DNA from 3 places in the Pelatocladus sp. genome. Region 3 is predicted to be linked to each of the others. Evidence: predicted binding sites of a transcription regulator. Region 3 holds the regulator's gene; each other region holds the start of a gene.
The links. Region 3 encodes HrcA, which represses chaperone genes, less so after heat shock. Its sites were predicted from a motif close to TTAGCACTCNNGANTCNNGAGTGCTAA; they were not measured.

Region 1: the regulator HrcA is predicted to act here: its motif matches at 1,087-1,113, upstream of groES (co-chaperone GroES).
Region 2: the regulator HrcA is predicted to act here: its motif matches at 1,091-1,117, upstream of groL (chaperonin GroEL).

Annotation. Positions count from the first base shown of each region.
Region 1 is NZ_JCACKS010000237.1:30,658-32,934, reverse strand. It holds gene groL (chaperonin GroEL) at 1-654, opposite strand, end outside; gene groES (co-chaperone GroES) at 759-1,070, opposite strand; gene AC5JMK_RS23480 ((2Fe-2S) ferredoxin domain-containing protein) at 1,347-1,868, shown strand; gene AC5JMK_RS23475 (response regulator transcription factor) at 2,151-2,277, shown strand, end outside.
Region 2 is NZ_JCACKS010000217.1:39,807-42,083, reverse strand. It holds gene groL (chaperonin GroEL) at 1-1,046, opposite strand, end outside; gene AC5JMK_RS19490 (MraY family glycosyltransferase) at 1,427-2,277, shown strand, end outside.
Region 3 is NZ_JCACKS010000026.1:3,714-5,990, reverse strand. It holds gene AC5JMK_RS02855 (DUF2834 domain-containing protein) at 1-367, opposite strand, end outside; gene hrcA (heat-inducible transcriptional repressor HrcA) at 364-1,455, opposite strand; gene AC5JMK_RS02845 (rhodanese-like domain-containing protein) at 1,996-2,277, opposite strand, start outside.

The sequences.
Region 1 (2,277 bases), on a different contig from region 3:
GAAAGGCTCATCGAAAATCGCTTCCATCCGCTCAGGATCGGTGGCAAAGTAGGGAGAGATGTAACCTTTGTCAAAGCGCATCCCTTCGGTGATTTCCAATTCGGTGGTCATAGATTTCCCTTCTTCTAGGGAAATTACGCCTTCCTTACCAACTTTGTCCATAGCTTCGGCAATCATCTGACCGACTTCTTCGTCGTTACCAGCAGAGATTGCACCAACTTGAGCGATCGCCTTGGAATCTTCAACAGGACGAGCGTGTTCTTTAATTTTTTCTACCAAGAAGTTGATAGCTTTATCAATACCACGCTTCAACAGAATGGCATTTGCACCAGCTGCTACGTTACGCAAGCCTTCCTTAACCATTGCGTGGGCTAAAACGGTAGCAGTGGTGGTTCCATCACCAGCAGCATCGTTAGTTTTAGAAGCAGCTTGGCGAATCAAAGAAACGCCAGTGTTTTCTACGTGGTCTTCTAATTCAATTTCTTTAGCAATGGTCACACCATCATTAATGATTTGGGGTGCGCCAAATTTTTTCTCTAGTACTACGTTACGACCTTTGGGACCGAGGGTGACAGCCACAGCCTCAGCCAGGATATCCATACCCCTTTCTAGGGCGCGACGAGCGTTTTCGTTGTAGATAATGCGCTTTGCCATAATTTCCTAGTAGTCCTTTGTCATTCGTTGTTTGTCATTTGTCTTCTGTCTGTTGCCATTTGTCATTTGTAATCAACCAATGACCAATGACCAATGACCAATCACTAAGAAACAATTGCTAAAATGTCTTTTTCAGAAAGTAGTACGTATTCGTCGGTTCCTAGTTTGATATCAGTCCCAGCATATTTGGAGTAGAGAACTTTATCCCCTACTTTCACATCCAATGCTTGACGAGAACCATCATCTTTAATTTTGCCGTCACCAACCGCAACAACTTCCCCAACTTGGGGTTTTTCTTTGGCGGTGTCGGGTAAATACAGACCACCGGCGGTCTTTTCTTCAGAGGCGCTCACTTTTACAAATACGCGATCGCCCAAAGGTTTTACAGTAGAAACGCTTAGAGATACAGCTGCCATACGAATTTCTCCAGAGTTAGCACTCTCAACTCCTGAGTGCTAATTTAGCGAACGACTGTATGCAATGGCAATATTTCAGGTTGTACGGGTTCCCGAACTTTTGAGGATTGGGGATCGGGGACAAGAGGACAAGGAGGACAAGGGAGAATTTATTCCAATCCCCAATCCCCAATCCCTAATCCCCAATCCCCAATTCAAGTAACGAATAGTTATATATAGTCAACTTTATTTGCAAAGCTTGGAATTTGTTATAGAACAGAAATCAGAAAGCGTGAGATGGGTAACAAGATAGTGATCCAGTTCAGCCATAAAATACAGAAAGCAACTCTATCACCTGAAAATAAAGCCCTAAATAAATCTGTAGAAACTTTAGGACTAACAAAGATTCAGCGACATGTTTTTATCTGTGCTGATCAAACACTGCCTAAATGTTGTTCCAAGCAAGCCAGTCTAGAAGCATGGGAATACTTAAAAAAGCGGCTGAAGGAGCTGGGGTTGGATGTTGCTAAACAAGATCGTCCTGGTTGCATGTTCCGAACCAAAGCTAATTGCTTGCGAGTTTGTTGCTCTGGGCCGATAATGGTGGTTTACCCGGATGGTGTCTGGTATCGCCAAGCAACCCCGGAAGTCATCGAGCGGATTATCCAGGAACATTTAATTGGAAATAATGTTGTGGAAGAATATGCTTTTTTAGTTCATCCTCTGTCAGAAACCTCTGTAGTTGCTGAACAGAAGCTGAATCGAAGCTTAACATCTAAGGGATATAGTGAAGCGGTCAGTTACAAAAGTGCGGGTTAAGTGTTTACTAGGAGCATCTTGGAACGAGTGAAGTTTGATAATCTATGAGGATTATTATTCTATTGAAGTTTTTTTGTCCGCTCCTTTAAAACCGATATATAATAACGCATTATAAATACTACTGCTCTACGTATCCTTACTGGACTTTTGCCATTGATGATGAAGTAGTTTCAAGGAAAGTAAGTTTCTATTTTGAGATATTTACTCAACAAAGGCAAGTTAAGTAGGAAAAAGCACAACATCACAATCATCCACCAAAAAGGATCGCTATACAAGGCCCCTATGGATCTACGCGCGACAAGTGCCACTGCTATGAAAGAACCCAGCATGAAAGATTACAAACGACTTCTACTCATTGATGATGACCCTAACCTCATCTTGCTGGTGAAGGACTACTTGGAATTCCGGG
Region 2 (2,277 bases), on a different contig from region 3:
TTACGAATTTGAGCAATACGCTTCTGCACGTCGCCTGAGTGTTCGCTACCAGCAACGATGGTTGTGTTGTCTTTGTCAATGGCAATTTTCTGGGCGGTTCCCAGCATTTCCAAAGAAACGATATCTAAGCTTAAACCGATTTCTTCGGAAATTAATTGTCCACCAGTGAGAATAGCAATATCTTGCAACATTGCTTTGCGGCGATCGCCAAATCCAGGTGCTTTAATAGCAGCAGCTGACAGCACACCCCGCGCCTTGTTGACTACCAAAGTTGCCAAAGCTTCACCTTCTACATCTTCAGCAATAATCAATAGGGGTTGACCCAAACGGGCAACTTTTTCTAAAACAGGTACTAAGTCTTGAATGTTGCTAATTTTTTTATCGGTGATCAGAATACGGGCATTTTCAAATTCCACCGTCATCCGCTCGTTGTCGGTGATAAAGTAGGGGGAAATGTAACCCCGGTCAATCTGCATACCCTCAACTACTTCTAATTCAGTAATTAGGGATTTAGATTCTTCCACGGTAATTACACCATCTTTGGTGACTTTTTCCATGGCTTCGGCAATCATGGCACCGATTTCTTCGTCGTTACCTGCGGAAACAGTTGCGACTTGGGCGATCGCACTTCCTTCTACTGGCTTGGCGACTGTAGCAATTTCCTTTACCAGCTTTTCAACGGTTTTTTCAATACCGTGTCTTGTTGCGACTGGATTTGCTCCAGCTGCTACGTTTTTCAAGCCTTCCCGGATCATCGTTTGTGCCAGCACCGTTGCTGTGGTTGTACCATCGCCAGCGACTTCTTTGGTTTTAGAAGCAACTTCTTGGATGAGTTTTGCACCTGTGTTTTCGAGAGGATCTTCTAGTTCAATTTCTTTTGCAACAGTGATCCCATCATTCACAATTTGGGGTGTACCAAACTTTTTTTCTAAAAGAACGTTGCGACCCTTTGGCCCCAGGGTGATTTTCACTGCATCAGCAAGAGTATTGATGCCCCTTTCTAAGGCACGTCGGGAATCTTCATCAAATGCAATAATTTTGGCCATATTTTTTAGTTTGGTTTAATTTGTGAGTTCTTCCATTAGACAATTTAGCACTCACAAGGCAAGAGTGCTAAGTCAGTCAATTTTGGATTTTAGATTTTGGATTTTAGATTGACCTCAATCCAAAATCTAAAATTGCTAGTCAACAAGCCATAAGCTGTTGAGTTTATTAATCTTTAACTAGGCTATAGGAGGATATCGGTTGATGGATGTAGGGGAATCCACCCATAAAAATCCAAATTTCCTCCTATTGCCTCAATAAATGCTACTGAAAGCAAAATAAGACACATCCATATACCCTCATATTTGTAGTGAGAAAAAAAAATGATTGTTATACACTTGATGCTGATGTTGGATACTGGCATTAATGGTGGAAGCGATAGATGAATATATACAGCTTCCTTGAGGCGCTTGGTATTGCTGAACCTAGCGGTTCCGGCTGGTTAGCAGTAGTGTTTACATTTCTCTTAGCGTGGGTTGTGACGTGGCGTTTAATTCCGGCGGTACGTAAATTTGCCTTGCGAGTTGGTTGGGCGGATCAACCCAATGCACGGCGTTTGAACCGAGAACCTTTGCCTAATGCAGGGGGTCTGGCGATCTACGCGGGAGTAATAGCGGCTTTGATCTTAGCAAGCCTGTTAAGACCAATTGAACTTCAAGGCGTACTAGCTCAGGTTTTAACCATTCTTTTGGGAGGTTCGATATTAGTCCTGGTAGGCTTTATCGACGACCAATTCGGCTTACCTCCCTCAGTTCGCCTGTTAGTACAAATTCTGACGGCGCTACTGTTAGTTGGGAATGGCATTAGCATTCAAGTTACTTTTGGTACTCCCATTGACTCGCTACTCTCAACATTGCTAACGGTGTTTTGGGTGGTAGCAATTACTAATGCCATTAATTTAATGGATGGTATGGATGGTTTGGCGGGAGGAGTTAGCTTTATTACTGCTATGAGTTTACTGGCAGTTTCAGCACAGTTTCCTAACTGGGCAGCAGCGACACTAGTTTTAGCAGCCTTAGCAGGAGCAGCACTAGGTTTTTTACGCCATAACTTTCATCCGTCGCACATCATTATGGGTGATGCCGGAGCATACTTTTTTGGCTATGTGCTAGCCGCAACTGCTATTGTAGGCGACCTACAAGCCACTACAATCTTTTCTTTAGTACCGCCTGTTTTGTTTTTGCTTTTGCCTGTGCTAGACACTACTCAAGTATTTGTGCGGCGACTATTGGC
Region 3 (2,277 bases):
TTATACCCATCCAGCGAGAATCTAAAAATTTAATCAAGACATTCTTTTCGCCAGAAAACTGTAGATTTGGTTCTCTCAAAGCCAAATAGGGTAACAAAGCAAATGCGCCAACTGCAAAAGAAGCAGCAGCAAATGGCCAAGCTGGAATTTTTTGTCCTCTACCGTCAACAAACATGATTGCACTGTAGATAAGAGGCCAAATACCCATAATATTAAAAAGTGCAATCACCAAAGGATTAATTCCTTGCCATTGACCAGTAGAAAGGTTTTTAATTAACTCAAAAGTATCGGGTTGATCGGGAGGAGCAAACAAGAAAGCATAAGCAATCAATCCTAACCAAACCAATCCAAAGGTAATTTTTCTCATGAGGGATTTAGATCACTGAAAGCTTCTGATAAATACTCAGCAGCAGCAGCAACTAGTGCGATCGCTCCTTCGTAATCTAGGCGTGTTGGTCCCAAAACTCCCACACTACCTACCTGTGCTGAACCACGACGATAGGTGGAAGAAATTAAACTACAATTACGAATTGTTTCCAGAGGATTTTCTGCACCAATCCTGACTGTTACTCGTGGTTTACCCACTTCCTCAGTCTCATTTTCCTCAAATATTAATCGCCACAGTTGCTCTTGTTCTTCCTCCAATAGTTGGATGATAGTTTGTACCTGTTGTAGTTGCGAAAATTCTGGTTGTCGTAAAACTTCAGCCATTCCACGCACCATTATTTGTGTCACCCCTGGCGTCAAGCTGCGACGACTAAATTCTGCTAAGGAATTTTTTAAGTATTCACCATAATGTTGAAATTCTCGATCTAAATCACTCCAATTCAGGTTAGCTACCTCTAACAAGCTGCGTCCTCGTAATTGGCTATTTAAAAAATTAGAAACAATTTGCAATTCCCGATCTATTAGTTCTGGATCAGATTGTGTGTCTTTATCTTTTGGTGGCAAATCTAATAATGCTGAATGTGTCTCATAACTATCTGTGACTACAATCAACATTACTTGTCCGACTTCAATTTGCACCAATTGCAAATGACGCAACAGCGCGCTAACATTTTGTGGCAAAGTAATCAAACTGATGCAGCCACTCAAGGTTGCTAAAATTTGGGCTGCACCTTGCAATAGATTTTCTAGACCTCTGTCTTCCCAATTCAGGCGCGTTTGTAGTGTTTCTTCTACTTTTCTAGCTAAAGTATCAGATGGTGTGATCAACTGATCAACATAAATCCGATAGCCAGAGTCAGAAGGTACTCGCCCAGCAGAAGTATGGGGTTGATAAAGTAGCCCAGCTTTTTCTAACACACCCATGGCGTTACGAATTGTTGCTGAACTCACACCCAAATTGTATTCTTCTAGCAGAGCTTTGGAACCAACAGGCTCTGCTGTAGCGATGTAATGACGTACTGTAGCCCAAAGAATGTGCTGTTGACGATTGGTTAACTGGACTTCCATACCTATAAGTTTACCAAAGCAAAATTTTAATTAGTTTTTGAAAAACAAAAATTTCTTAAGTTGGGAAGCAAAAAACATTATTATTAGTTAAGCAAAATAGTAAATTATTGAAGTATCTAAAAATACGTTTATCTGTTAACTGTTAACTATTAACTGTTTCATTATTGAGTATAAGTCCTCACAAATTGATATTTAATACGTTGGTGGCGCTTATCGGGAGCATCCCAAATGTTCAAAAAACCCGCCCGCGATTGAAATCGCAGTCTCATTTGCATTGTCCCCAAAAAAACGGGCAGGCTTATAAACCCCTTTATTAATCAATGGGCCATGCGGAATATCCAAAGAAGCCTGCCCGTTTTTTCTAAGTGGAAGACCCTCATAGCTCAAGTCTGCTTAAAGCAGACTAATCGATTTATTTGTTGAGTCGTCTTTAGTATATTGAAAAAATTGGGATGCTCCCGCGCTTATCTGAGGTCAAACATGCGCCTAATGACTATTGAGTTGAGAATAGCAAAATAACTCGACCATCTTCATTATCTGTTAATACAGAGGAATTGAAGGGTCAACTAACATTGAGTAAGCATCAATACCACCAGAAATATTTTTCACATTTGTAAATCCCTGATTCACTAGCCACTGACACATCTGAGCAGAACGAATGCCATGATGACAAAGTACCAGAGTTTCAGCATGTGGATCTAAGCGGGTATGGATTTCGTTTTCCCAAACAGCAAATTCACTGAGAGGAAAGTTAACAAAACCCTCAATGTGAGCGATCGCGACTTCTTGGGGTTCACGCACGTCCACAAGCTGAAGATTAGG